Regions from separate parts of the Bradyrhizobium sp. CCBAU 051011 genome, predicted to be linked through region 4. Evidence: predicted binding sites of a transcription regulator. Region 4 holds the regulator's gene; each other region holds the start of a gene.
The links. Region 4 encodes PhoB, which activates phosphate uptake and scavenging genes when phosphate is short. Its sites were predicted from a motif close to TGTCATNNANCTGTCAT; they were not measured.

Region 1 (7,290 bases), 3.4 Mb from region 4:
TTCGCCGCCATGGGCGTCGTAACCGAGCAGCGATGCGCCGAACTGGTCGAGCGCACTGTCGGGTGCCGAGGTGTAGTAGATTGCGTACCGGGGATAATTTGCCATTGCGCCAGAATAGAGCCGCCTTACGCGGCTGCAACCGCCTTGCGCGGAACGACGGACGAACGGACAAGACGGTTCGTCTCCGTCAGATGCACCAGCCGACCCGCGGCAATGACGGCGACTACCCGCGGCCGCAACGGCACCGCGTCATCGACGAGGATGATGTCGGCGCGCTGTCCCGCGGCGAGGGTGCCGCGATCGGCGAGGCCGGCGGCGCGCGCCGGCGCCGATGAAATCAATTGCCACGCCGCGGCCAGCGGCAGCACGCCGTCGGCCGCAAGCCGGAAGGCCGCTAATAGCTGCGCGGGATAATAATAGTCAGACGCCAGCACCGAACACAGGCCCTTGGCGATCATGTCGGATGCCCTGGTCCAGCCGGTGTGGCTGCCGCCGCGCACGACGTTGGGCGCGCCGAACACGATGAAGTCGGAGGCTGCGGCAGCGTCGCGGGCGGTTTCCTCGTTGACCGGAAATTCGGCGATGGCAACGCCCTGCGCGCGAAAAGCCTGCCGCATCGCCGGGCTTTCATCGTCATGCGAGAGCATCCGGACATCAGCCGCGCGGGCCGCCTGCGCCAGCCGGCTGATCGACGCCGGCACGTCGTGGCCGCGGCAGACCACGCTTTCCACCAGGCGGTCGAACGCCTCATTGGTGAGCCCCGTGCGCTCAACCATTCGGCTGTGTTTCAGTGGTTTGGCTAGGCTGGCGACGGTCGAGTCCATATGATCGTTGAACGCGAACAGGTCGACGCGTCCTTCCGAAAGCCAGTCGATGATCTCGCTTTCGGCGTCGAGATTGTAGGTCTCGTGGCGTAGATGAAAACGGGTGTCGGCGGCGAGTTGCGGCCGCATCTGCTCGATCGCCTCCAGCAATTTGCGCGCATTGTCTGCGCTGCGCAGGCCGGGCTCCCACGACCATGTGGTGGCGTGGTAGACGGTCGTAATCCCGTTGCTGACTGCCTGCCTGTCGCTATCGACAAGTGCTACATCGATCGGAAAATCGACGCCGGGACGCGGCATCATCTGCCGCTCGAAGGCATCGCCATGCAGATCGACAATGCCCGGTAGCACCAGCAGCCGGTTAGCGTCGATCCCGGGTGCGCCATGGCTGTTGTCCGTACCGATGGCTGCGATCTCGCGGCCGGCGATCCGCAAGCCGGTTTCGGCGATTTCATTGCCGAGCAGGGCCCGACCACCTTCGATGAACAATTCCGTCACGATGCGGCACTCTGATTGAATTGCTGATGGCGGGATGCTTCGGCCGATTGGTATTTTTCGAGAAAGCCTTCGACATCGAGCTTGCGGAAATCGGGCAGGGCGCGGCGAAGCGTCTCGTGGTCCCAGTCCCACCATGCGAGCTCCGTGAGCCGCCCGGCAATCGATTCCGGAAACCGCCGCTTGACCGGCCGGGCTGGATTGAATGACCGCGCCGTGGCCGATCCAGACGTCATGGCCGATATGGACGTGATGCTCGCGCCGCCAGGCAAAGAACTCGGCATCGTCGCTCTCGCCCGGAAAATAGCTGCTGGCGCGATAGGTGAAATGCGCCTGCGAGGCCCGATACATCGGATGATTGCCCGGGTTGATCCGCGTCATGGCCGCGATCGAACAGAACTTCCCGATCGTCGTGTAGGTGATCTGCGAGTCGTTCACGACGTAGGAATAATCGGCCATCGTGACCTCGAGCAGAATGGTCCGGGCGCCGACCTCGGTATAGGCGCCGAGCCGGCAGTTGCGCACTGACGCGGTGGGGTCGATCGTCGGTTCAGTGGAAAGCAACTTGCCGGCCATCGGTGGACGTCCATCAGCAATCGGGGAAGGGCGGTGCGCTCGTCTTCGATGCGCTTGATGACAGGATCATGACGGATGCATGACGCCGACCGCTGCTGTGGACGAACGCCGCACCGCAGCAGTCGTGTCACACAACTGTAAGATCGAGCCGCTAGCGATGCTCCACGACCGGAACTCTGGAGCACTACATGCTGGTGGTAGAAGGTTTGACGTGCCGGTTCGGCACCAAGGCCGCGGTAGACAATGCGTCATTCTCGATTCAGCCCGGCAGCTTCGTCGGCGTGATCGGCAGATCCGGCGCCGGAAAGTCTACGCTGCTTCGGATGATCAACCGTCTCGCCGAACCTTCCGAAGGCCGCATCCTGTTCGAAGACGTTGACGTGACCGCGCTGCGCGGCAGGGAGTTGCGGCAGTGGCGTGCGCGCTCGGCGATGATCTTTCAGCAGTTCAATCTGGTCGGCCGGCTCGATGTCCTGACCAATGTGCTGATGGGGCGGCTTTCGACAGTGCCGACATGGCGGTCGCTGGCGCAGCTCTGGCCCGAAGAGGACAAGGCAATTGCGATGTCGGCGCTCGAGCAATTCGACATGGCCTCGATTGCGGCGCAGCGCGCCGACCAGCTCTCGGGCGGTCAGCAGCAGCGCGTCGCGATTGCGCGTGCGCTGGTTCAGCAGCCCGCAATGATACTCGCCGACGAGCCGATCGCCTCGCTCGATCCCCGCAACACTCGGATCGTGATGGATGCGCTGCTGCGCATCAACAAGCACTTCGGAATCACGGTGGTCTGCAATCTGCATTCGCTGGATCTGGCGCGCAGCTACTGCGATCGCCTGATCGGTATGGCCTCGGGTCGAATCGTATTCGACGGCGCGCCCGCGGCGCTGACCGATCGCATAGCGCGCGAACTCTACGATCTTGAGGCAGATGAGGTGATGGGCGTTGCGCCTGAGCATGTGCCGGCCAGCGCGGCGATTCCTGCTCTCGGCACGGTTGCCGCAGCCTGAGTGCTGCGTCTGTAAATCAAGAGTGGCGCGGGACTGAAATCTCGCCAGCTTCATCACTGCGAAACAGGAGACGTCATGATAGACCGTCATATGATTTTCGCCGCAGCGGCGGCATTGGTATTCTCAGCCTCGGCTGCCACGGCTCAGGACTGGAAGGCAAAATATCCTGAATTGGTGTTCGCAAAAGTTCCTGATGAGAATGCCTCGGGCACAACCAACCGATGGACGCCTTTGGCGGAGTATCTGTCCCGCGAGCTCGGAACCAAAGTCACGCTGCGGATCGCAAACGATTATGCCGCCGTCATCGAAGGCCAGCGGGCAGGGAACATCCACATAGCGATGTATGGCCCGGCGTCCTACGCGCGCGCTTACATAATCGGTGCGAAGGTCGAGCCGTTCGCGATCGAGGTGAATGGCGACGGAACCAAAGGCTATTATTCGGTCCTCTATGTCAAAAGCGATTCGAGCTACAAGGACATCAAGGACTTGAAGGGCAAGAATCTCTGCCTTGTCGATCCCAACTCAACGTCAGGCAACAACGTCCCGCGTTTCGCGATGGACAAGATGGGTATCGACCCGGAAAAGTTCTTCTCCAAAGTAGTCTATTCGGGAAGCCATGAAAACGCGGTGATCGGACTTGCGCAGGGTACCTGCGACGCGGCGTTCAACTGGTGGAACGATGAGAAGGAGTCAAACCTGCTCCGGATGGAACGGAAGGGCATGGCGAAGGCCGCCGATTTCAAGATCATCATGAAGTCCGAACAGATTGTGAATTCGCCGATGGCGTATCTCGGAAGCCTGCCCGCCGACCTCAAGGCGGCGATCAAGAAGGCAGTGCTGGAAATTGCGGTGAAGGACAAAGCCGCTTTCGACAAGATCTACGAGGGGAAGCAGTTGCCCTTCGTCGAGGTTGATCACAAGGCCTATGAGGCTGTGATCGATCTGACCAAGTTTGTCGACAGCATTCGCAAGCAGAAATCCTGAGGGGAACGAAGGGACCAGATGGATTGGGCAGATCGCGAGATCTGCCGATTCTCTCTCCTGAACATCCCATGCGAACAGCAGTCCCCGAATTTCCGGAAGCCAGGCTGCGAGAGCTCGCTGATCGCTATGCGGCTGCGGTTGCCGCCAAGCGGCGGCGCGTTTGGCTAGGTTCGGCGGTCCTGATCGCCGCGGCGATTGCTGCTGGCTGGATGGGCGATGTCAACTTTGGGAATTTCGTCGAGAATTTCTGGCGCTTCCCGGCCTATTTTGCCAGCATCGCCCCTAAATTTTCGTTCTCGACTGCGTGGGTTGATCTCACGGAGTGGCTTTGGGGACTGCCTCGCTGGACGCGACTTCTCGGAGACACGTTGCTGATCGCGTATATGGGAACGCTCACTGGAGCGATATGCGGCTTCGTTCTCTGCTTCCTCGCATCGGCCAACCTCGTGAAGTCCCGCACGACCGTTTTTGTTACGCGGCGCGTTCTCGAATTTTGCAGGACCGTGCCGGAGATCGTCTTTGCCCTGATTTTTGTGCTGGCGTTTGGTCTGGGGCCGCTGCCGGGCGTTCTCGCCGTCGCAATCCATACCACTGGAGCGCTGGGCAAGCAGTTCGCCGAAGTTGTTGAGAATATCGATAGCAAACCGATCGAGGGGGTGGCGGCAAGCGGAGGAAGCTGGCTTCAGATTGTCCGGTTTGGCGCGGTGCCTCAGGTTCTCTCGAACTTCGTAAGCTATGCCCTGCTGAGATTCGAGATTAACGTCCGCGGCGCGGCCGTGATGGGCTTTGTCGGCGCCGGCGGGATCGGGCAGGATTTGATCGAGGCCGTCCGCAAATTCTATTACACCGATGTCAGCGCCATCCTTTTGCTCATTGTCGTCACCGTCATGTTGATCGACTTTATCACGGAGCGGGTGCGCCACCGCCTCCTCGGGCTGGAGGGCTCCGCGACATGAACTCCTTCAGTTTTGAAAACCGAGCCGGCATCGTTGAACGTTATCCGGACATTTTCCGCCCGGACTGGTGGCACCGAGCAAAAATCGCAATCGGCTTTGGCGGGGCGATAGCGCTTTTTCTGTTCGGGATTGTCCAGCTCGACATTCCCTTTCACCGACTCTCTGACGGAATGGTCCGGCTGGGTGAATTCGTTCGGCTCATGTTGCCGCCTAATGCTGGTTCCTGGGCGGAAGTATTGAAATATCTGCATGCGCTCGGAGAGACGGTTTCGATTGCATTTCTCGGCACGCTGGGCGGGGCACTGCTGGCGTTACCGGTATCCCTGCTGGCGGCGCGCAATGTAGTTGCAAACCGGATCATCCACCTTTTGACACGCCGCAGCCTCGATACCATCCGTGGTGTCGATACCTTGATCTGGGCCCTCATCTGGGTCGGCGTCGTAGGGTTGGGTCCGTTTGCAGGTATCCTTGCGGTCATCTGCAGCGATTTTGGGACTTTTGGGAAGTTATTCTCGGAAGCTATCGAGGCTGCCGACAAGAACCCCGCTGAAGGGGTCAGATCGTCGGGCGGCAACCATCTCCATAGCGTCCGGTTCGGATTGTTGCCGCAGGTTTTTCCGATCTTGTTGAGTCAGGTGCTCTACTATTTTGAATCGAATACGCGGTCAGCGACGATTATCGGAATCGTCGGGGCAGGCGGAATTGGACTTCAGCTTGCCGAACAAATCCGTGTGCTGGAATGGCAGAAAGTCTCTTTCCTGATCCTGATGATCCTGATCGCGGTGTCCGCCATCGACTGGATCTCGGGCAAACTGCGCTTTGCCATCATCGGGCAGCGGGCGTTGGCGTGATGATTCCGTAGAGTGGGCAAAGGCGCGTTAGCGCTGTGCGCATCGTCTATCGATAAACCGCAATCGGGATTGGTGGGCACGCTTCGCTTTGCCCACCCTACGAGCTACAAACTAACCATTCTCCACCAGGAACTCGACGCGCTCGGCCGCAAAGCGCGAGCGCTTGGTCGTCAGCGGCTGGCCCGCGGCATCGACGTCGGTGCTGTCAACCACGAGCACGGGACGGCCGAGCGCGAGGTCCAGCCGCGCGGCGTCGGTTGCGTCGACGATGCCCGCAGTGATCCGGGTGGACGTGCGACGAAAATCCCGGATCCCGTAATGCGCAACCAGCTTGGTCATCGAGCGGACATTGGCGAACACCTTCCCGGCGTCGGGGAAGCGCTCGGCCGAAAGCCATGTGGTGCTGACGCAGATCGGTACGCGGTCGGCGAGCCGCACCGATTCGATCCGGACCAGGGGCGCACCGGTCTTTAGTCCTAGTTCTCGCGCGAGTTCACGCGTGGCTGCTTCCTCCGCCGCATCGATGAACTGCCCGCGCGGCTCCCGACCCCCGGCCCCGACGATTTCGGAAAACCGCGTCCGGGAGCGCAGGGGATAGCCGATGCGTCCCGTCTCGACATAGGTACCGCTGCCGCGCTCGGCGCGCACCAGGCCGCGTTCGGCAAGCGTGGCGAGCGCCCGGCGCACGGTGTGGCGGTTGACGCGATAGGTTTCGGCGATCTCAATCTCGCCCGGCAGCTTTTCGCCGGCGGCAAAGCGGCCGTCGGCGATGCCGCGCTCGATGCCGTCGGCGACCTGCCGCCACAGCGCAACGCCGGAGGGCGTATCCTGGATGCTCATGGAACGAAACCGGGCATCGGAGAAAAATCACCTCATAGTCACGAAACTGTCATGGCGCTTCGTTATCAAGTTGTCTAGTATCATAGACAACTTGATTCAGGCAAGGTCGATATGATGGCGGGTGACGAAAGTCTGGCAGACGAAGACGGTGGGCAGGCGCGACGCAAGGCCGCGATGGCGGTGCTGGCCCACTCCGAGGTCGTCGACATTGCCGCTCATCTCGAGGCGATTGCGTTGCCCGCGCATGAGGACCTGCGCGTATCAGAGAACGGCCTGGTCATGGTACGCGGCCGGATCGGCGGCGATGGCGCCCCCTTTAATCTCGGAGAGGCCACGATTTCGCGCGCGGCGGTGCGGCTTTCGACCGGAGAAATCGGCTTCGGCTACACGCTCGGCCGCGACCATCGCAAGGCGAAGCTGATCGCGCTGTGCGACGCCATGGTGCAGTCGGATGAGTTCGCGGCCGCGGTTGAAGCCGAGGTGATTGCGCCGCTGCGTACGGTGATGATGGAGCAGCGTAACCGCAAGGCTGCGGAGACGGCGGCAACACGGGTCGATTTCTACACTCTGGTGCGGGGTGAGGGCTGATATGACGACCGTTGCCGAATTGCCCGCAGGATTTGCCGACAAGGTGTTGTCGGCGCAATCGACCTTCCGGTCCGTGATGGATGCCATGGCGCGCCCCGGCAGCATTCAGCGCATCGCGTCACTGGCCGGTGCACCTGACGCGATGATGTGCGGCACGGCCGCCATCGCGCTGACG
Region 2 (7,290 bases), 2.6 Mb from region 4:
CTGCGACTCCAGCGAATACTCGTCCTGATATTCGCGGCTGAGCTTGTAGCGCTCGGCAACGATATCGGCGGTGTCGATCATCGCCATGAAGATATCAGGGGCGACCTTGAGCAGTTCCGGATCGATCGATTCCTTGGGCGAGCCGCCGCCCGGAATCGAGATGCTCTCGACGCCGCCGGCCACGATGCAGTCGGCTCCGTCAGAGCGGATCGAATTGGCGGCCATCGCGATGGTTTGCAGGCCCGACGAGCAGAAGCGGTTGACGGAGACGCCGGCGGTCGACTTCGGCAAGCCGGCGAGCAGCGCGGCCTGCCGGCCGATGTTCGGCGCGCCATGCGCGCAATTGCCGAGATAGCAGTCCTCGACATATTCCTTGTCGACGCCGGCGCGATCCACAGCGTGCTTGATGGCGTGGGCCGCCAGCGACATCGGCGGCGTGATGTTGAACCCGCCGCGGCCGGACTTTGCCAGCCCCGTACGTGCATAGGAAACGATGACAGCTTCACGCATTTGAAAGACCTCCCTTTGATGCGATCCAGTATGGACTGGAGCCGCGCCCGTGTGTAGCGAAAACCCGAATTCCGGCCAGCGGAAAAGAATGAACCCGGCAGGCCAGCTCGAAGCCGGGATTTACACAACGCACGTACTTCGGCAAGGCCGCGATGGGAGTCGACGAAAGGCGCAGGCAGCGGCTATTTCACTGAGCGAAATTGACCGCTATGGAGAATGCCCGCGGGCGTGCGCGAGACAATCAGAACCAAGGCAGGGGTGCGATGGTAAGGGCGTTGCGACAATGGCTGGAAACCCATGAACTGCCAGCGATCATCACTGCCGTGCTCGGGGTGGTTATTGCGCTCTCGGTGCTGTTCGTTGTCGGAGGCTATCTGATCGTTACGCCCTGAGCCGATTTCCTGTGGTACAGCGCGGGCGCTTGCGTCCGATGCCTCACTTCCCCGATCCGGCCGCAGCGAGAATGGGTGACCAGCGTGCGATCTCGGATCGAACAAACCGGTCGAACGCCGCCGGGTTGCGTTCGTCCTTTGGCGGGATCGAGCCACCGAGCTGAGCAATCCGCTCGCGCACTGTGGCCTCATCAAGCGCTTTGTCGAGCGCATCCGAAAGCCGGGCGATGATTTCAGGCGGAACGCCCTTCGGCGCAAACAGTCCGGCCCAGACGCTCATCTGATAGCCTATGCCCGCTTCGCCGGCGGTCGGAACATTCGGCAGCGTTTCCAGCCGCTTCGCGGCCGAGACGGCGAAGGCCTTGACCGAGCCGGCCAGAACCGACTCCGCCACGCTGACCGATTGCTCGCACATGAAATCGACGTGGCCGCCGACCAGATCATTCAAGGCCGGGCCTGAACCGCGATAGGCAACGAGCGCCGGCTTCGCACCGATTTCCGCCGTGAACAACAGACACGCCATATGCGAGGACGCGCCGATGCCGCCATGGGCCTGCCTTACAGCGTCGCCGCGTTGTCGCAGCGTTGCGACGAATTCCTTCAGGTCGTTTGCCGGGAAATCCCTCCGCGCGATGACGACTGCCGGAGAATGGGCCGTGAAGCCGATCGGCATGAAGTCGGCAACGGGATCGTATTTGAGGTTCGGCGTCAGCACGGGAGCCGCGACATGCGAGCCCATCGCCGCGGCAAGCAGGGTATAGCCGTCAGGCGCGGCAGCAGCGACGCGCGCGCTGCCGACGGTGCCGCCGGCGCCGCTGACGTTCTCGATGACGATGGATTGCCCGAGGATCTTCGACATCTGGTTGGTAACGATGCGCGCAACGACGTCGCTGGCGCCGCCGGGCGGGAACGGCACGACCACCGTGATCGCCCTGGAGGGATAGTCCTGCGCGCGCACCGGCGCGACGATCCCAATTACAACCAGTGCGACTGCGAAAAATTTCAAGACACAAGAGCCAGGTTTCATAACGCGCTCCCATCCGTGCTGATGCACGGTCACAAGCTTCCGTCACCGTTCAATATTTCCGCGACCTTGACCGAACGCCTCTCGCGCGCCGAAACAATGCCGGCGCGTACCACCGCGAGCGATCGCGTCGCCTCCTCGCCGCCGACTTCGTGCTGACGCTGCCCGCGCGCCGCCGCGGCAAACTCCTCGAGTTCCTCGACGAGGGTATCGTTGACTGCGCATGGCACCGTGACAGGTCGGCTTTCACCGCGCTTGAGCAGCCGCAGCCCATTGTGCAGATCGTAAAACGCCGTCATGTCCTTGCCGTAGACGTTCATCAGGTAGTATTCGGAGGCCGAGGCGTAGCTGGCATTCAGCGTCGACAACGCGCCGTTCTCATGCTGCAGGATCAGGCTCGCGACGTCAGGATTGTCGCCGGGTAGCACCAGTTGCGCCGATTGCGCACGCACCGCATGGACCGGCCCGATCAGGTAGGCGAGCACGTCGATGTAGTGGATCCCGATCTGCAGCATCACGCCGCCCGGCATGCCTGCGGCCTGGTAGCGCCAGGAGGAGAGATCGACCTTGCCGAGGCGGTCGCGGCTGATATTCGCCTCGGCGTTGACGAGTCTGCCGAACCGGCCGGCGTCGATCTCTCGCCTGACGTGGCGGAAATGGCTCTCGCGCCGCCGCTGATAGCCGAGCGCCAGCACCACGCCCGCCTTGCGACAGGCCTCGGTGATGGCGCGGCCGTCCGCGATGCTGTTGGCGATCGGCTTGTCGAGAAAGACGTGCTTGCCGGCGGCCGCGGCCGCGCAGGTCGTCGCAAGGTGGACATCGTTCGGCGTCGTGTTGATGATCGCCTCGATCTCGGCATCGGCCAGCAGCGCCTCGTAACTCTCGGCCGGCCGGCAGCGGTACTTTGCCGCGAAGCTGTTGCGCTTTTCATCGGATCTTGTGTAGCAGGTGCGGATCTCGAGCTTGCCCGAGCGCTGGATCGCATCCGCCAGAACATCGGACCACCATCCCATCCCGATACAAGCCACACGGAGCGGATCGGCAGTCATCGCTTTGCCCTCTCTACGATATCATTCCCATTTCGCGCCGATCGACTCGACGGCCAGCTTGGCGATCCGCAAATCGGTCTCCCAGTCGCCGCCGCTGACGCCGACGCCGCCGATGCATTCGCGGTCGACCAGCACCGGCACGCCGCCTTCCATCGCCGTCCACCGTTCCGGTCCGGCCGCGAGCGCAAGTCCGATCGCGTGGGCCACGTCGAGGTCCTGACCGGCCGCGCCTTTGGCCGTGGTCGGGCGCCGGTTCGATGCGGCGCAAACCGCCTTGGTGGTGCAGGAGTGAACGGTGTGGAAGCGACCGCCGTCCATGCGTTCGATCAGGATCACATGTCCGCCGGCATCGACGACGGCGCAAGAGATCGCGACCTTGGCCTGGCCGGCCAATTCCAGCGCGGTCGCCATGATCATCTTCGCGCCCTGATGCGTCAGGCGCTTGCTTTCGGCGACAAACATGGGGGCGCTCCGGTCGGGAGGGACAGGCCAATTGTGCTTCACCGCAGCGCCTCCTTCAAGAAACGATACGCAATTTTCAGTTGTTTATCTGCCGCACGTGTTGGCAGGCGACAAAGCCTGGCCGAACTATGCGGCGCGAACATGGAAGTTGCCGGGGATTGTGTGCCGAGCGTCCCCAGATCGAAGGCGTCAGATGTGCTGCGCCATGATCTGCCCCGGCCGCGCATCCGGACGGGGCTCGATGTCGACCGACCAGAGGTCGCGATTGTCGACATCCTTCAGTGTCACGGTCATCACTTCGGTCTTGCCGTCGATATCGACGCGGCCGAAGAACTGCATCCCGAAGCATGGCGCGAGATTCTCGCCGCTGCAGCCCTTCTGGAACATCGCTTTTGGCCCAAACGTATTGTCGAGCGGGGCCGGCGCCCAGGTGCCCGCATGCAGCGGGCCGGAGACGAATTCCCAGAACGGTTCGAAATCCTGAAAAGTCGCTCGGTTCGGATCGTAATGATGCGCCGCCGTGTAATGCATGTCGGCGGTCAGCCACACCGTGTTGCGGATGCCGGCGCGCTTCATGAACGACAGCAGATCGGCGATCTCATGCTCGCGCCGCTCCGGCGGACCGTCGCCGAGCGCAATCGCGTCCTCGCTGATCAGGCCGATCGGCATATCGGCGGCGATCACCTTCCAGGTAGCATCGGACGCCACCAGTTCGCGCTTCAGCCAAGCCAGTTGCGTCGCGCCAAAGATACAGGTGTCGCCATGGTCGTCGCGCTTGTTGAAGGTGGAATCGCGATAGCTGCGCATGTCGATCATGAAGACGTCGAGCAGCGGGCCGTAGGCGATCTTGCGATAGATACGGCCGTCCTCCTGCGCAGGTCTCGCGCGCATCGGCATGAATTCATGGAAGGCGCGGCGGGCCCGCGCCACCAGAAGCGAGGAGCCATCCCCGGCATAGCCGGTCTCATCGGCGGTGCCGACCGGCGCCCAGTCGTTGGTGACCTCGTGATCGTCCCACTGCGCGAACAGGGGCACGGCGGCATGGAAGGCGCGAAAGTTCTGGTCGAGCCAGTTGTATTTGTAGTTGCCGCGGAACTGCGCCAGCGTTTGTGCGACGACGGACTTTTCCTCGGTGACGATGTTCCGCCACACCCCGCCGTCGGGCAGTTTCAATTCCCGCTCCACCGGGCAGTCCGCATAGATGTGGTCGCCGGAATGGATGAAGAAGTCCGGACGGTTGTCGAGCATCGTCCGGTAAGTCCGCATCCCGCCACGGCTTTCATCGATGCCCCAGCCCTGCCCCGTCGTATCGCCGGACCAGGCGAACGACACGTTGCTCCTTGCCGTGGGCGCGGTGCGGAAATGCCCGGCCTGCGTCTCGCCGGCCAGTCCCGGCGTGTCGATGCTTTCAAACCGCACGCGATAGAAGATGTCCTGCCCCGATGGCAGGCCGCCGAGCAGAACCTTCGATGTAAAATCGCTTGCCGGCAATGCATCGGCCGAAGCCGCGCCGATGATGGTCTTGAAGTCTTCGGCGGTCGAACACTCGACCTGCATCCGCGCGGCGCGGTCGGCGCGCGCCCAAACGACAGCGGAATCGGCCGAGACGTCGCCGGATTGAATGCCGCTGGTGATGAGCGGCCGATCGGCGGCGCGGCTGAGATAGGGTCTGGCGAGGCTGCCGAGACCGGCGACGGCACATGTTGCGGCGGAGCGGACCAGCCATTGACGCCGGTTCAAGCTTTGCCCGGCGCGTATCGCAATCGGCATCGAAGCACCCTCGTCGAATCACGACGAAGGTGTGCCCGTTGAATTTGACTCGCGGCTGAAGCTTTTACGACAGGTGGATGACGTAGAATCGTAGGATGGGTGGAGCGAAGCTACGAACTAATTCTGCCAGCCGCAGATGGCGCCGGACCTGCACGGCCAGGTCTGAATCCGCGTGTCGCGCGCCTGGGCGTCAAGCGGGTTGCTGTGGCGGCGCGCCAGCTGGGCGCGGGCCGCACCCCGCGGCTTCTCGACGCGTTCCTGCGCAACATGCGCCTTGCGCTCCGGAGTTTTACGGACAACCACGCGCTCCGTCTTCACCGGCTTGCGATCGGTTCGGGCTTCGATCCGGACTGGAGCGAATTGCGTCTCCGGCCCGAGCCGCTTCGGCGAGAGCACGGCGCTGGAAAGATCGAGTCCGAACAGTTCGCCCGCGCGATACTCATCGCCGAGCGCGGCGCTACCCGACATCAGGAGCCCCGCGCAAAGTGCCGCGGCAATAGCATTCTTCAGGACCATCGCAGGCCTCGTGAAACCAACTCAAAAGCTAGGGAACAGCCATCATGTAGGAAGCCGCCAGCACAATTCCAGCGGGTTCCGCCCTCGGGATTACCGGTGAGTGATCCCGGCCGCGAAGAAGTTCACGTGCCGAATCAACTGCCCCTACTCGGCGGCCTCCGCCATCGGCTGGCCGATCGCGGCCTCCAGTCGCGCGCACTCTCTGCGGAACTTCGCTACATTAGCTTCCTTAATATGGCCGTAGCCGCGAACGAGTTCCGCGGACTTCGCCAATGCGACCAACCGCGGCCAGTCCTGCGGCTTCGCTCTGTCGAGATGGCGGAAGATCATGTCAGAATATTCGCCCGGCAGCGCCCGCTCCATCCGCCGCTCGGCCGTGTAGCCAAACGGATCGAACGCGGTGCCGCGCAGAAACTTGAATCGTGTCAGGATATCGAACGCGCGGAAAATCCAGGCGCCGAACTCGCGCTTGCGCAGATGGCCGGTGACCTTGTCGCGTGACGCCAGCAGCGGCGGCGCCAGGCTGACCTTGACGCCCTCCTCGCCGTCGAACTGTTCCTTCAACGCTTTTGCGAACTCGCCGTCGGAATAAAGCCGGGCGACTTCATATTCGTCCTTGTAGGCCATCAACTTGAACAGGCCTTTTGCGAAAGCTTCCGTCAGTTCATGCGAACCGGGCGCGGCCTTGGCCTCGGCGGCGCGGACGCGTTCGATCTCGGCGAGATAGCGCTTCGAATAGACCTCGTTCTGGTAGTTGGTCAGAAATTCGGCTCGGAAGGCGATGCTCTCCTCGAGCGTCCGCCGGACCGGCGCCGCGCCCGAACTCTTGAAGCGCGCCGCGGTGACGACCCGCTGCAGGTCGTGCGCGGCAAGCCGGCCCCAGGAGAATGCCAGCTTGTTCATCTCGATCGCCGCGCCGTTGAGGTCGATCGCCTTCATGATCGCTTCCAGCGACAGCGGGATCGCGCCGCGCTGGAACGCAAAACCGAGCATGAAGGCGTTGGTGGCGATGCTGTCGCCCATCAGCGCGGTGGCAAGGCCGGTCGCGTCGAGGATGTCGAGATCGGAGGCGCTGACCGCCTCGTTGAGCGCCTCCCGCATCGCGCCCGCCTCGAAATCGATGTCGGGGTTGATGACGAAGCTCGCAGTCGGCAAGAGGTCGGCATTGACGATCGCCCGCGTGAGACCGCGCTCGGCCCGGCTCAGCGAGGGAATGCTGGTAGCGACCACGATGTCGCAGCCGAGAATGAGATTGGCGTTACCGGGTGCGATGCGAACCGTCGAGAGATCGTCCGCCGTCGGCGCGATGCGGACATGGCTCATAACCGCACCGTTCTTCTGCGACAGGCCGGTAAAGTCGAGTGTCGAACACGCCATCCCCTCGACATGCGCGGCCATGCCGAGCAGCGCACCGATGGTGATGACGCCGGTGCCGCCGATGCCGGTGACCAGGATATTGCAGGGGCCCGCGAGCGCTGGGGTAGCGGGCGTCGGCAGGTCGGCGAACAGCGCCGACGGATCAGCCGCGGTGCGGTCGGCCTTGCGCAGCTTGCCGCCGTGCACGGTG
Region 3 (7,290 bases), 3.0 Mb from region 4:
GCAGGCGCGGCCGCCGGTACGGTTGCCGTCCGCCCAACAGTAGTTATCATCGGCGCCGCCGTCCGCCGAAGGCGGCGTCCGATTTCTTGCTGGAAGGCACGGCGGCTGGACCTCGGGCAGGGCATGTCGGTCTGCCCGCGCGTTCCGTTAAGGCGCGACAGCATCATTGCTTCCTTCCGCGACGGCGGACGGTGCTTTCGATTGTTGCATGGCCGAGCGCACGATCATGAGGATCTTGTTGCCACTCGTGCTGTCCATGGTTGCCGGCGCGCGGGAAGCGACGGCACAGGACGCCGAATGCGCCCGCGAACGCGCGGACATGGTCGAAACCGTCCGTGCCTACGGCCGCTCCGACGCCCGTGGTCTGGGACGGCAGGGCCTCTCGGAGAGGGTCCTTGAGGCCATGCGGCAAACCAAACGCCATCTGTTCATCCCTGAACGATCCTGCTCCATCGCATACGCGGACATGCCGGTTTCGATCGGTCACGGCCAGACCATATCGCAGCCGTATATCGTGGCCTTGATGACAGAATTGGCCGAGGTCGCGCCCGATCATGTCGTGCTCGAAATCGGCACGGGTTCGGGCTACCAGGCCGCCATCCTTGCGCACCTCGCGCGGAAGGTCTGCACTATCGAGATCATTCCGCCACTGGCCGAGGTCGCCACGAAAACACTTCGGGACCTCGCGTATGACAATGTGAGTGTCCGTCTGGGCGACGGCTTTGCCGGCTGGCCCGAATGCGGTCCGTTTGACGCCATCGTCGTGACCGCCGCGCTTGGCGAGGTGCCGCCGCCGCTGATCGAGCAGCTCAAGGTGGGCGGCCGCCTCGTCATGCCGGTGGGCGCCGCTTACTCCATTCAGCAACTCACGGTCGTCGAAAAAACCGCTCCCGACAAGACGACGGCGCGCGCCGTCGCCCTCGTGCGCTTTGTGCCGTTTACGCGTTCGAAGAATTAGGAGGAGGGACCGCGTAGGGTGGGTTAGCCGAAGGCGTAACCCACCGGCCGAACCGACCGCGTGGTAAGACTTCGGTGGGTTACGCTGCGCTAACCCACCCTACGAGGCTCACTTCATTCCGGTGCAGCTCGCATAAAACGTCGTCGTGGCCGGCCAGTCCGAGAACATGCCGCGGATGCCGACCTGCTTTGCCAAGACGTCGAGCGCCGTCAGCGTGTCGCCGTCGCGGTCGATCGCCGACCTGATGGAGCGGTGATAGAAGCCGCCGCCCTTGTGCAGCGGGCCGTCGCGCTCCAGCGACCAGCCGATCAGGTCGAGGCCGGCGGCTTTGGCGGCCTTGGCGTATTCGGAGGGAACGATTTCCTTGTTGTCGTTCAGCGTCAGCATGGTCCAGATCGGCGGGCCGAGGATGGCGACGCCTTGCGCCTTCAATTCCGCCATCGAGGGCTTCCAGGTCTCCGGCTTGGCGGGATCGAGGCCCTGCTTCTCATAGCGTTCTTCGAGATAAACCGCCTGTTTGGCGAATTCCGGCTCGGTCTTCACCCAATAGAGCACGTCGGCCAGGTTGAAGCTTTGTGCGAACACGTCGCTCGGGGGAATGCCGGCCTTCTTGTAGGCGTCCAGCATCTGGCTGGCATATTTCTCCTGGGTGTAGTCGCCGTCGAACGGCATCGGCACTTCCGACGCCTTCAGCTCCGGCGTGAATTTGGCGCCGAGACTCTTGATCAGCGCGATGCTCTCGTCATGCGTCATCAGCGTGCCGGAATTGGCATAGAGGTCGGTGCGCCAGCGCGGCGTGCCGTTCTGATATTCCTCCGGCGTTTTGGCATCCGGATTGAAGCCGTCCATCTTCGCACTCAGCATCCGGAATTCGGCCAGCGTGATGTCGCTGGTGCAGCACTTTGCGGAGGCTTTCTTGCCGGTGGCGGGATCGGCCGGGCTTAAGGGTTGCGTGCATTTGGCGGCGAGCGCCGGCACGGTCAGGATGTTGGTGGTGGTGTGCAGGTCGCATTGCGAATGGCGGCAAACCAGTTCGCGGTCTTTCGTAAATGTCACGTCGCATTCGATGATGCCGGCGCCCATCCGGGCAGCGGCGATATAGGACTCGCGCGTATGCTCGGGAAATTCCAGCGCGGCGCCGCGGTGGCCGATCGAAAAGTCCGTCTTGCGAAACGGCCCGGTGCACTGGCTGAGTTGTTGCTTCAGCGGCCCATCCTTCATCTTGTCGACGAGATAGAACGGCCGTGGCCCTATCTGCGGCTCGCGCGGCAGCAGGATGTCGTCGGCCGCGGCGGGCAGGGGCGCGATCAGGAGCCAGAGCGCGGCGAGCAGGGCGGAGCGATGGCGGGCAGGCATAGGTGGCACCTCGGATAACGCGTTGCGCGCGGCCTTGATATCACGGAGCATGTGACAGTTGCATGTTAGGAGCTGCCGTAGGGTGGGCAAAGCGCAGCGTGCCCACCGTTTCTTGCACCGCTGCTGATGGATGGTGGGCACGCTGCGCTTTGCCCACCCTACAAGAACAATTCCAGGGAGAAACGATATGCCCGCAGCTTTTTTCGTCGTCCGCGCCACCGTCTCCGATCCCGCCAAACGCCAGGCCTTCGATGCCTGGTATTCGCGCGAGCATCTGCCGGACGCCATGAAGTCGTTCGGCGCCGTGAAGGCGTGGCGCTACTGGAGCGCCACCGATCCGGCGCTGCACCACGCGATGTATCAATTTCCTGATAAGGCCGCGCTCGAACGCGCGACCGATGGGCCGGAAATGAAGCGGCTGGTCGCCGATTTCAATCGCGATTGGCCCGACGTGACGCGGACGCGCGAAGTGCTGCTGCTGGCGGAAGAGCTGTCGGCGTGAGATGGCGACGCGTTCGTTGCGATGGCGGATCGTTACACGCGCGCTCGACACGATAATGCCGCAGCAACGACAATGGTTCCGCCGCGCGCAACAGCGCGCGAAAATAAACTGGGGTAGACTGCGACTACGACAAAGCTGAACGCGCAATTCACCGCGCGTTCATCTCGGCGCATCGAAACTCTCCTTCTCGCACCCAGCAAACGGAGGAGGAGATGTGATGGAGCGTCGCCACTTTCTGAAACTCGCCTTAGGATTTGTTGCGGGCGGCGCCGCGCTCGCAGCGAGCGCGGAGGCCGCGCCGCTGATGCCGACGCCGCTCGCTGACGACGCCAACAAGTTGCCCGACAACAAGGATGCGCAACCCGCCGTCACGTCAGGCGACGAGGTCGATCGCCTTTCGCCCGAAGAAGTGCGCTGGGGCCGCGGCCGTGGACGCGGTTGGGGCCGAAGGCGCTGGGGTTGGCGCCGCCGCCGCTGGGGTTGGCGCAGACGTTGGCGCCGCCGGCACTGGGGATGGCATCGCCGCCGCCGTCGTTGGCGCCGCCGTTACTGGCGCCGGCGTCGTTATTACTGGTAAGCCGCCGCAATCGATCATTTAGAGAAGCAATAAAAAAGCCCCGCGCGAGCGGGGCTTTTTTCGTTGTTTGAAAAATATCAGTAAGCGCGGCAGCGTCCATAGCGCCACACGGTGCCGTAAGGACACACGCGGCCGGGCCGCACGACGACGGCCGGAGCTGCAGGCCGTACCACGACGACCGGGGCTGGACGAACTACGACGGCCCTGCGAATGGGTTGGCATCGGCCGTAAGGGCCGCGAGCCCAGCCGGGGCCGCATCCTTGCGCGGCTTCCGCCGCGCTGAAGCTGGCAACGGTGCCCAGGGCCAAAACTGCTGCGAAAAGGTACTTCATGTTTTCTCCCGTTTTCGGCCGCAAGGCGGCACGGAACGGAACTTAGTTCCGAGACCTGAATGGAACATGAATGTTCCCCGATGCTACGGGGCGGCCAGGAATCCGAGCACCAGCTCGTTATATTTGCCCGGCGCTTCCAGAAAGACCAGATGTCCCGTGTTCGGGATCACCTCGGCCCGCCCCTTCGCCATGCCAGCAGCGAGCGCTTTGGCAAGCTCGGCATTCTGCCCCATTTTCGCGCGCAGCGCCTCCGGCGCATTGGCTCGGCCCGGCGCGTTGTGGTCGTCGGCGCCCATCACGAACAGCGTCGGCTGCGTGATCAGGGGAATCTCGTGCGCTACAGGCTCGCGGTAGATCATCTGCGCCGAGCTGACGAAGGCGCGCAGCCATCGCTTATATTCGGCGCTGCCCTTGATGTTGAAGCGCGCGTCGATGAACGGCGTGACCTGTTCAGGCGGCAGTTTCAGCGCGTAATTGGTCTCAAGCTGCTTGCGATAGGCCTCCGCGGTCAACTTGTCCTCGTTTTCCAGAATCTTCTCGGTCGGCGTCGGCGGCACGTAGAGCCGGTAATCTTCGAGCCCGATCGGCGCGGTCAGCACCAGATGCGCAATCCTGTCAGGATAGGCGCGCGCGATCCGCACGCCGAGCATGCCGCCGAGCGAATGCGCGACGATGTCGGCTTTGGCGATGGCGAGATGATCGAGCAGCGCCATCGTGTTGCGCGCCAGCGTATCGAAATGCAAATCGCCCTGCGGCTTCGACGATTTTCCAAAACCGATCTGGTCCGGCACGATCACGCGATAGCCGGCATCGCTCAAGGTCTTGATGACCGGCGCCCAGTAGCTCGATGGAAAATTGCGGCCGTGCAGCAGCACCACGCTGCGTCCGTTCGGCTGCGCCGGCGCAACATCCATATAGGCCATCCGCACCTGCTCGCCGTCGTTCACCAGCGGCAGCAGATGGACGGGGTAGGGATAGGCAAAACCTTCAAGCGCGATGCCGTAGGGCTCGCGCGCCGCGGGTCGTTCGGTTTCTGCTGATGCCGCAGGCGATAACGCAATCAAGGCCAAAGCGGCTGCCAGCGCGATGACGCACATCCTTCGCATCTCAAACACTCCTCTAAGACAGGGGCGTATTGATGCTGACCTCACACGATGTAAAGACTTTCCGTTTCACGTTGGCGAGAGCATTCCACACCGCCGCGCCATCCGGTCTCCCGGCCTGGAGCTTAAGAGCCGGATCGGCCAAACAGGACATGCCCCGATCGCCACATGCGCTCGCAGACGGCGCGCGCGAAATTCGCTCTTTTGTCGGGCTCAGATCCTGTGAAAATGGAGTGGGACAGAATATCCGATATCCGCTTTTTTCCGTCCACCTGCTCCAGCATGAGCGCTTCCGATCTCGATATCGGGATAATGACTTCCCCTTGAGGCGCAGGGCGCGTCAAGACCAATGAGTTGACGTCACCAGCCAAGCGGACGCCGGATCGAATGTGCGGGACATATGACAGAAAATCATCTGTATCGAAACGGGTAAGGAAGCGCGTGCTTTCCGGCTTCCTGACGAAAAAATCGTGCCTGTCGTTCAGCATGGTAAGATTATCGACGACGGCCCACTGCTCCGCGGGCGGGAGCGTCAAAACCCTTTCCAGCATCTCTCCGCTGAGATACCGGTCGGCGCAGTAGAGGGCGTTATCGCTCCAGCCGGAGAAAACCAGCCCAGCCGCTTCGACAAACTTGATGATCTCCGGCACCGAGTAGGCTCTATCTTGCGGGTGAAGCAGCATATCCACGATGCCCGCATCGTCGGCAAGATCATGGGGTAGTTTGCCGGTCGCCGAGATCAGATAATGGTTCGATGGAACAAACTTCAGAAGTTCGCGGGCAATCCTGACGCCCTCGGCGTTTCGACCGGCTCCAAGCCGCCGCAAGATGTCCTGGACCAGATAGACTCCAGCGCGCCCCGTCTTCCCATAAAGCATGATTGCCATGCTTCCGGATGGATCGAGTACATCCGCGAGAGCCTTTAGTCCGGCGTCCGGATTGGGAAGGTGATGAAGGACGCCAGTGCAAATGATCAGGTCAAAGCGGCGGTTCAACTCGCCGACATCCAGAAGGCTCATTTGCCGAAGTTCAAGGTTGGCGAGGCCGTGTCGGTCGCAAAGACGCTTCGAATGAGCGAGGCTGGTCTCGGAAAGGTCGATACCGAGGACAGCACAGTCCGGGTTATTGAGGGCGATCAGAGCCGCTTGGGAGGAACCGCAACCGGCGCATAATATGCGCAGGTCTTGCCGAGGCCGGCCCTCCGGCCACAGCTGAATGCCTGCAAATTTGGGGTCACAGGTCAGCGGTCCCCACTTCTTCAGGAATTTCTCGCCGTCCTCAATTGGCGGCGGATAGCTATACGCTTCGTACTGCTGCCTGACCGCTTCCGTAACCGTGTCTTCCATGACACGACTCTAGATCGGACCCATCCGGCGAGCAATATCCGAAATCACGACAAGGTCGGAGGGGGCTGCATCCGCCTCACTCGGCCTTCAGCGCCGCGCTGAAATCGCCGCCGGTGGCCGTCGAGTGCAGGTGCTTGAGTTCGCCGCGGTCATCGATCGAATAACAGTGGTTGCCGTTGATGCCCTTTTCGTTGCGCTTGCCGCGGAACACGATCAGGCGGCTGTCAGCCCGGCTGATCACGGGCTCGAGCTCATCTGGCACATTACCCCAATTCGAGACGGTGAAGAACTGGGTAATCCGCCCGGTGCGGACATCGAGGAATGTCGGCGCCTGGCATTCGGTGCCGCAGGGCAGGATGACGACGATGAAGCGCCCGCCGGCATTCACCTTGTCGTCTCGCATCGCAGCGCGATAGGTGTGGCTCTGATCACGCCAGAACTCGTGGTCGAGCCGCGGCTTGGCGCGCTTGCCGGTATAGACCTTCACCTTGTGACCGCTGAATTTGGGCAGCTCTTCAGCCGGGGCCGGCAGGGCATAGCACGCGATCAGCATCGCTGTGGCGATGGTTCGAAGCAAACGGTTCATGAAAATCTCGTCGGAAGCGCTGGTCGCCGTTTGGTCGGCGTTGTTCAAGCGTCCCGGCTAGGCCTGCTCGCTTCCGAACAATGCCGCAAATCGCTTTTCGCCGGTGCGGGTGAAGTTCACGACGCGGCTGCCCGGCGCGGGATCGCGCGCCGCCCAGTTCAATTCGGTGAAGCGGTTCATCACCGCGGCTCCCAGCGTGCCGGCGAGGTGATGACGCCGTTCGCTCCAGTCGAGACAGGCCTTGCACACCGGACGCCGCGGATGCGCCAGCGCTTCGGTGTCGATCTGCAGCGCCTCCGCCATGAAGCGTTTGCCTTCGCCGGTGAGTTCGATCGCCTGCTTGGTTTGCCGGACCAGTCTTTGCTTGCGCAGGCTGTCGAGCATCTGCACGCCGAGATCGCCGGCGAGATGGTCGTAACAGATCCGCGCCCGCCGCAGCGCCGGCTCCTTCGGTCCGGTGCGCACGCGGGTATGGCCGGCGCGCTCGGCCAAGCCCGCCAGTCCCTCGAGCACGTGAGCGACGTCAGACC
Region 4 (7,290 bases):
CTCGCCATCGGGCGACTTGAACAGGTTCGACATGTGCCAGAGTTTCGTCGCCTGTTCCTGCAGCGCCTTGATCAGATGCGGATGGCAGTGACCCAGCGCATTCACCGCGACGCCCGAGGTGAAATCGAGATAGCGCTCGCCATTGGTTGCGGTCAGCCAGCAGCCCTCGCCGCTTTCGAAGCCGAGATCGACCCTGGCGAAGACGGGAAGCAGATGCGACGTGGCGCTATTGGTCATGGCAATCACAAAAGGTTTGCACTGAAGGTTGACCGGCCGGGGACACGCAGGCAGTGGCGCGAACGCGGCAGCAGCCGGTCTGGCGAAAACGAAACGTGCCGCCTCTTAAGGGCGGCACGTGAGAGGTATTCTATGTCGGCCGGGAGCGCTGTCAACACGCCACGGAACGGCCTTTCCTGCAGTGCAAGATGCCAAAATCCGTAGGATTGCGGTGTGGTGGAAAACACGCAGTGAAACGCCTAGATGTCAGAAGATGTGGACGTTGGGGCGCGGACTCTTGCGCCCGAGTCACGCCATATTGTAGCGTTTGGGCTGTCGGGTACGACATCTCGTGCGGCAGTTCTGATCCCTAAGAGTCCATTTGTGCAGGCGTAAACGTTCGGGCGCGGTTAACGCGCCCGGCGAGGGCTAAGGGATTCTGACCGCAGGGATTTTTGAGACGAATGACATCGCCCGCGCTGCCCTCGATTGGCCGGCGCGATGCGAAGGGAAGATTACGATGACGGTTTTGACCTGGTCCGACGATCGCGTCGAGCAGCTGAAGAAGCTCTGGGAAGCCGGATTGTCCGCGAGCCAGATTGCCGCGGAACTCGGAAATGTGACGCGAAACGCCGTAATCGGCAAAGTGCACCGGCTGGGCCTGTCCGGCCGAGCCAAGAGTCCCTCCTCGGCCGCTCCGCGGCAGCGCAAGGCACGCCCCGCCGCCCAGCAGATGATGCGGGTGTCGCGCCCGGTCTCGCGCGGCAACACCGCGCTGGCGCACGCTTTCGAGGTGGAGATCGAGGCCGATCCGGTCGCCTTCGACAATGTAGTGCCGATGAGCCAGCGGCTGTCGCTGCTCGAACTGAACGAGGCGACCTGCCACTGGCCGGTCGGCGATCCTTCGAGCCCGGAATTCTTCTTCTGCGGCGGCAAGGCGCTCAGCGGCCTGCCCTACTGCGCGCATCACTCGCGCGTGGCGTATCAACCGGCCGCCGATCGGCGGCGGCAGCAGCCGAAGCAGACGAGGTAAGGCGCGCTCATTTGCGCGAGACGTAAGCGCTCCGCGCAAGGTGCGCTCCCTCGCCCCGCTCTTGCGGGGCCACGACGAGCGAAGCTCGCGCTGAGAGGGTTGGGGTGAGGGACTCTGTCCGCGATTGTGGTCTATCGATAGACCTGTGCCCCCTCACCCGGATCGCCGATGCGGCAACCACCGTCATTGCCAGCGACAAACGCCGAAGCTTTTGCGCAAGGGAACGAAAGCGACGAAGCAATCCATACTTGCCGCGTGGCACTATGGATTGCTTCGCTTCGCTTCGCTCGCAATGACGATGAGAGAGCTGCCGCTTTGCCGGGGACGACGGTGGAGTTTGCGCGGATGATAGCGAAGCCTTACGGCTCCACCTTGGCAAACCGGTCATCCAGCGCATAACCGGCGCCGCGCACGGTACGGATCGGGTCCTGCTCGCGGCCGGGGTTGAGCAGCTTGCGCAGGCGGCCGATGTGGACGTCGACGGTGCGTTCGTCGATATAGATGTCGCGGCCCCAGACGCTGTCGAGCAATTGCTCGCGGCTGAACACGCGGCCGGGATGTTCGAGGAAAAATTCCAGCAGGCGATATTCGGTCGGGCCGAGGTCGATCTGGCGGCCGGAGCGCGCGACGCGGCGTTTCTCGCGGTCGAGTTCGATGTCGCCATAGGTCAGCACGGTAGCGAGCCGCTCCGGGCTTGCCCGACGCAACAGGCCTTTCACCCGCGCCAGGAGTTCCGGCACCGAGAACGGCTTGACGATGTAGTCGTCGGCACCGGTCGCAAGCCCCCGCACCCGCTCGCTCTCCTCGCCGCGCGCGGTCAGCATGATGATCGGTAGTTGCTTGGTTTCGGGGCGAGCGCGCAGGCGGCGGCACAGCTCGATGCCGGAGAGGCCCGGCAGCATCCAGTCGAGCACGACGAGGTCGGGCACGCGCTCCTTCAGCCGCGTATCGGCGTCGTCGCCGCGGCCTACGGTCTCGACCTCATAGCCTTCAGCGTCGAGGTTGTAGCGCAACAGCGTGGTCAGCGCTTCCTCGTCCTCGACCACCATAATGCGTGCGCTCATCCTTTTCTTGCCTCTTCTGTCTGACGCGTTTTCTTCACGCGAACCGGCCTCCACTTCGCTCGAAAACGCTACGTCAACTATTCGGCACGGTCGTAGCAAACGTCGTCATGTCGCCCTTCGGGCGCTTGTCGAGCATCTGCTGTCCCTCGATCATGTAGAACACGGTTTCGGCGATGTTGGTCGCGTGGTCGCCGATCCGCTCAATATTCTTGGCGCAGAACATCAAATGAATGCAGAACGAGATGTTGCGCGGGTCTTCCATCATGTAGGTGAGAAGTTCGCGGAACAGCGAGGTGCAGATGGCGTCGACTTCCTCGTCGCCTTTCCAGACCGCCATTGCCGCCGGCAGGTCGTGCGCGGCATAGGCGTCCAGCACCGACTTGACCTGCGTTTGCACCAGATCGGTCATGTGTTCGAGGCCGCGCATCAGCTTCAGCGGCTGGAAATCGTTCTCCAGGGCCGCGACCCGCTTGCCCATGTTCTTGGCGAGATCGCCGATCCGCTCCAGATCGGTGGCGACGCGCATGGCGCCGACGATTTCGCGCAAGTCGATCGCCATCGGCTGGCGGCGGGCGATGGTCAATACCGCTCGCTCCTCGATCAAATGCTGCAGGCGGTCGATCTCGACATCGGTTGCGACGACGCGCTTGCCGAGTGCGACGTCGCGGCGGACCAGCGCGTCGACAGATTCGGTGATCATGCGTTCGGCCAGGCCGCCCATCTCCGCGACCAGGCGGGTGAGTTCCTGAAGGTCGCTGTCGAACGCCTTGGCGGTGTGCTCGGAAGCCATGTCTTGTCTCCTCAGCCGAACCGGCCGGTGATGTAATCCTGGGTGCGTCGGTCGCTCGGCGAAGTGAAGATCTTGTTGGTGTCGTCGAATTCGATCAGCTCGCCGAGATACATGAAGGCGGTCTTGTCGGAGACGCGCGCCGCCTGCTGCATATTATGGGTGACGATGGCGATGGTGTAGTCCTCCGCCAGTTCCTGAATCAGTTCCTCGATCTTGGCGGTCGAGATCGGGTCGAGCGCCGAACAGGGTTCGTCAAACAGGATTACCTCGGGCCTGACAGCGACCGTGCGGGCGATGCAGAGCCGCTGCTGCTGGCCGCCGGACAGCGAGAGGCCGGAGGCGTTCAGCTTGTCCTTGACCTCGTTCCACAGCGCGCCGCCGCGCAGCGCCTTCTCGACCCGGCCGTCCATTTCCGACTTCGAGATCTTCTCATAGAGGCGGATGCCGAAGGCGATGTTTTCGTAGATCGTCATCGGGAACGGCGTCGGCTTCTGGAACACCATGCCGACGCGGGCCCGCAGCAAATTGAGGTCGAGCTTGGGGTCAAGGATGTTGGTCTGGTCGAGCATCAGCTGACCGGTCGCCTTCTGGCCGGGATAAAGGTCGTACATCCGGTTGAAGATCCGCAGCAGCGTGGACTTGCCGCAGCCGGATGGGCCGATGAAGGCGGTGACGCGGTGGGTGCCGAGCGTCAGGTTGATGTTCTTCAGCGCGTGATGTTCGCCATAGTAGAAGTTCAGGCCGCGGGCGGTCACCTTCGGCGCGGCCTCGGGCAGCGCTACCTGCGGAACGGGCCCGCTCGCGGAACTCACGGATACGGAGAGATCGGTCATTTGGATGTCCTCTCGGCGCCAAGAATGCGCGCGCCAATATTCAGGGCAAGTACGGTGAGCGTGATCAGCAGGGCCCCGGCCCAGGCGAGCTGCTTCCAGTAGGCATAGGGGCTCTGGACGAAGTTGTTGATGGTGACCGGCAGGTTCGCCATCGTCTTGGTCATATCCAGGCTGAAGAACTGGTTGGACAGCGCGGTGAACAGCAGCGGCGCGGTTTCGCCGGCGACGCGGGCGGTGGCCAGCAGGACGCCGGTGATCAGGCCGGCGCGCGCGGCGCGGTAGGCGATCCGCCGGATCACCAGCGAGCGCGGCATGCCGAGCGCGGACGCCGCCTCGCGCAAGGGATTGGGCACCAGGCCGAGCATGTCCTCGGTGGTGCGGACCACCACCGGGATCACGATCACGGCGAGCGCCAGACAGCCGGCGAAGGCCGAGAAGCCGCCCATCGGCACCACGATGGCGCCGTAGATGAACAGGCCGATGATGATCGACGGCGCGCTCAGCAGGATGTCGTTGATGAAGCGGATCACCGAGGTGAGCTTGTCGTGCTTGCCGTATTCGGCGAGATACGTACCTGCGAACAGGCCGAGCGGCGCGCCGATGCCGACCCCGATCACGGTCATCATGATCGAGCCGATGATGGCGTTGCGCAAGCCGCCATCGGTCGAACCCGGCGGCGGCGTATCCTGGGTGAAGACGGCGAGATTGAGCCCGGTGACGCCGTTGTAGAACAGCGTGAACAGGATCAGCGCCAGCCAGGTCACGCCGAACAACGCGGCGCCCAGGCAAAGGAACTTGACGATGATGTTGTTGCGGCGGCGGGATACGTAAATCGGATTCATGATCTCAGTTCCCCGCTTTCTTTTCCAGCCGCATCAGCATCAGCCTTGCGGCAGCAAGAACGAAGAACGTCAGCACGAACAGCAGCAAGCCAAGCAGGATCAGGCCGGATTGATGTAGCCCGTCGCTCTCGGCGAATTCGGAAGCGATGGCGGCGGATATCGTGGTGCCCGGCGCGAAGATCGAGGACTGGATCTTGAACGAATTGCCGATGATGAAGGTCACCGCCATGGTCTCGCCGAGCGCGCGGCCGAGCGCCAGCATGATGCCACCGATCACTCCGACTCGGGTGTAGGGGATCACCACGTTGCGAACGACTTCCCAGTTGGTACACCCCACCCCGTAGGCGGCCTCTTTGAGCACCGGCGGGACCGTCTTGAAGACGTCGACCGAGATCGCGGTGATGAAGGGCAATACCATGATCGCCAGAATCAATGACGCGTTGAACAAGCTGAGATAGGACGGCGGACCAGCGAAGATCGTCCCCAGCACGGGAACGCCGTCGAACACGCTGATCATCAACGGCTGGAAGGTGTTGGCCAGGAACGGGCCCAGCACGAAGAAACCCCACATGCCGTAGATGATGGAGGGAATGCCGGCCAGCAGTTCGATGGCAAGTCCGATCGGACGGCGCAGCCAGATCGGACAGATCTCGGTGAGGAAAATCGCGATGCCGAGGCCGACGGGAATGGCGATCATCATCGCGATCACGGAGGTGATCAGCGTGCCATAGATCGGGCCGAGCGCGCCCAACACCGGCGGATCGGCCGAGGGCGCCCAGCGTTGCGTCCACAGGAAGGCTGCGCCATATTCACGGATGGCGGGCCAGGCGCCAACAATGAGCGAAATGATGATGCCGCCGAGGATGAGCAGAACCGAGATCGCGCAGGCGCGCGTGATCCAGTAGAAGGTGACGTCGCCGAGCTTGAACGCGCTGAGAGCCCTCGCGCGATCATAGGGCCCAGCAGCATCCATTACGTCGCTATCAACCGTCATTTCTGCCACGCCAATCCCCTGTACTTATAGCCCAATGACCCGGACTTCGGTGCACGGCTTTTTCGGCTCGCGCTTTGTTCTTGCCTCTCCTGTCCCGAGAGGGGTGCTCAACCCGGGGCATCCCGGGTTGAGCGATCGTGTAGCGAAGTGCTGGACCGATCAGCTCTTGATCTCGGACGACCAGGTCTTTTCGATCTGCTTGACCACCGAGTCCGGCATCGGGATGTAGTCGAGCTCTTCGGCCATCTTGTCGCCCTTCTCAAACGCCCATTTGAAGAACTTGATGGCCTCCTGGGACGCCGCCTTGTCGGTCGCATCCTTGTGCATCAGGATGAAGGTCGCGCCGGTGATCGGCCACGACGCATCGCCGGGCTGGTCGGTCAGGATGACGAAGTAGTTCTTGGCGCCGGCCCAATCGGCATTGGCGGCCGCGGCCTGGAATGCGCCAATCGTCGGCTGCACGGTCTTGCCGGCCTTGTTGATGACAGCACCGTAGGTCAGCTTGTTCTGCTTGGCATAGGCGTACTCGACATAGCCAATCGAGTTCTTGGTCTGACTGACATTGCCGGCGACGCCTTCGTTACCCTTGGCGCCAACGCCCGTCGGCCACTCAACCGCGGTACCGGCACCGGCCTTCGCCTTCCACTCGGCATTGGTCTTCGAGAGATAGTCGGTCCAGATGAACGTGGTGCCGGAGCCGTCCGAACGGCGCACCACCGTGATCGCGTCGGAGGGCAGCTTGACCTTAGGATTGAGCTTAGCGATCGCGGGATCGTCCCACTTCTTGATCTTGCCGAGATAGATGTCGCCGAGGAGCTCGCCGGAGAACACCAACTCACCCGGCTTGATGCCCTCGAGGTTCACGACCGGCACCAGCGCGCCCATCGCCTGCGGCCACTGAATCATGCCGTCCTTTTCAAGCTGCTCCGGCTTCAGCGGCATATCGCTGGCGCCGAAGGTCACGGTCTTGGCCTGGATCTGCTTAATGCCGGCGCCAGAGCCGATCGACTGATAGTTCAGACCGTTGCCGGTCTCCTTCTTGTAGGCATCAGCCCACTTCGAATAGAGCGGGAAGGGGAAGGTCGCGCCCGCGCCGGTGATATCGGCAGCGAAGGCCGACGTCGAAGCGGCGACCAGGCCGGCAGCGACGATAGCTTTCATGAAATTCATGGTTGGTCTCCATCTGGTGAGCGAAGCGCCAATGCGCCCGATCGCGCTCACGCACCGTCCATCTAGGGGCGGTCGATAGAGCTTTTACGAAGGTTCGATGACAGTTGGATGACAGTTCTAAGCGATTGAAATCGCTTAGATTCAATGCGCTACAGGGGTTTTCGCCTGGGGAAAACAGGCGGTAAAGGTGGCCCCGTTCTTGGGCACGCTTTCGATCAAAAGCCGGCCGCGATGGCGGTTAAGAATATGTTTCACCAGGGATAAACCGAGCCCGGTTCCACCCTGGGCGCGGCTGTCGCCGACATCGACCCGGTAGAACCGTTCAGTGAGCCGCGGCAGATGCTCCGG

Region 1: phnC (phosphonate ABC transporter ATP-binding protein) is a predicted target of PhoB. The motif match lies at 1,961-1,977, and genes of this name have one in related genera.
Region 2: ACH79_RS20375 (alkaline phosphatase) is a predicted target of PhoB. The motif match lies at 5,274-5,290, and genes of this name have one in related genera.
Region 3: ACH79_RS36655 (glycerophosphodiester phosphodiesterase family protein) is a predicted target of PhoB. The motif match lies at 2,366-2,382, and genes of this name have one in related genera.

Annotation. Positions count from the first base shown of each region.
Region 1 covers NZ_CP022222.1:5,149,198-5,156,487, forward strand. Annotated here, with positions in the region: gene ACH79_RS23990 (DUF1045 domain-containing protein) at 1-105, opposite strand, end outside; gene ACH79_RS23995 (alpha-D-ribose 1-methylphosphonate 5-triphosphate diphosphatase) at 126-1,319, opposite strand; partial or broken gene ACH79_RS24000 (chloramphenicol acetyltransferase) at 1,316-1,892, opposite strand; gene phnC (phosphonate ABC transporter ATP-binding protein) at 2,081-2,896, shown strand; gene phnD (phosphonate ABC transporter substrate-binding protein) at 2,972-3,880, shown strand; gene phnE (phosphonate ABC transporter, permease protein PhnE) at 3,949-4,836, shown strand; gene phnE (phosphonate ABC transporter, permease protein PhnE) at 4,833-5,687, shown strand; gene phnF (phosphonate metabolism transcriptional regulator PhnF) at 5,799-6,527, opposite strand; gene phnG (phosphonate C-P lyase system protein PhnG) at 6,642-7,115, shown strand; gene phnH (phosphonate C-P lyase system protein PhnH) at 7,117-7,290, shown strand, end outside.
Region 2 covers NZ_CP022222.1:4,315,180-4,322,469, reverse strand. Annotated here, with positions in the region: gene ACH79_RS20395 (acetyl-CoA C-acyltransferase) at 1-510, opposite strand, end outside; gene ACH79_RS44795 (hypothetical protein) at 774-902, shown strand; gene ACH79_RS20390 (tripartite tricarboxylate transporter substrate-binding protein) at 946-1,908, opposite strand; gene ACH79_RS20385 (Gfo/Idh/MocA family protein) at 1,959-2,975, opposite strand; gene ACH79_RS20380 (heme-binding protein) at 2,997-3,437, opposite strand; gene ACH79_RS20375 (alkaline phosphatase) at 3,627-5,207, opposite strand; gene ACH79_RS20370 (hypothetical protein) at 5,325-5,723, opposite strand; gene ACH79_RS20365 (indolepyruvate ferredoxin oxidoreductase family protein) at 5,868-7,290, opposite strand, start outside.
Region 3 covers NZ_CP022222.1:7,758,879-7,766,168, reverse strand. Annotated here, with positions in the region: gene ACH79_RS36665 (hypothetical protein) at 1-43, shown strand, start outside; gene ACH79_RS36660 (protein-L-isoaspartate(D-aspartate) O-methyltransferase) at 209-958, shown strand; gene ACH79_RS36655 (glycerophosphodiester phosphodiesterase family protein) at 1,067-2,314, opposite strand; gene ACH79_RS36650 (hypothetical protein) at 2,502-2,816, shown strand; gene ACH79_RS45275 (hypothetical protein) at 3,185-3,493, opposite strand; gene ACH79_RS44470 (GCG_CRPN prefix-to-repeats domain-containing protein) at 3,471-3,725, opposite strand; gene ACH79_RS36640 (alpha/beta fold hydrolase) at 3,809-4,822, opposite strand; gene ACH79_RS36635 (bifunctional 2-polyprenyl-6-hydroxyphenol methylase/3-demethylubiquinol 3-O-methyltransferase UbiG) at 4,954-6,174, opposite strand; gene ACH79_RS36630 (hypothetical protein) at 6,251-6,760, opposite strand; gene ACH79_RS36625 (helix-turn-helix transcriptional regulator) at 6,818-7,290, opposite strand, start outside.
Region 4 covers NZ_CP022222.1:1,699,492-1,706,781, forward strand. Annotated here, with positions in the region: gene ACH79_RS08160 (aspartate aminotransferase family protein) at 1-237, opposite strand, end outside; gene ACH79_RS08165 (GcrA family cell cycle regulator) at 737-1,249, shown strand; gene phoB (phosphate regulon transcriptional regulator PhoB) at 1,609-2,313, opposite strand; gene phoU (phosphate signaling complex protein PhoU) at 2,387-3,103, opposite strand; gene pstB (phosphate ABC transporter ATP-binding protein PstB) at 3,115-3,936, opposite strand; gene pstA (phosphate ABC transporter permease PstA) at 3,933-4,778, opposite strand; gene pstC (phosphate ABC transporter permease subunit PstC) at 4,783-5,772, opposite strand; gene pstS (phosphate ABC transporter substrate-binding protein PstS) at 5,932-6,942, opposite strand; gene ACH79_RS08200 (ATP-binding protein) at 7,084-7,290, opposite strand, start outside.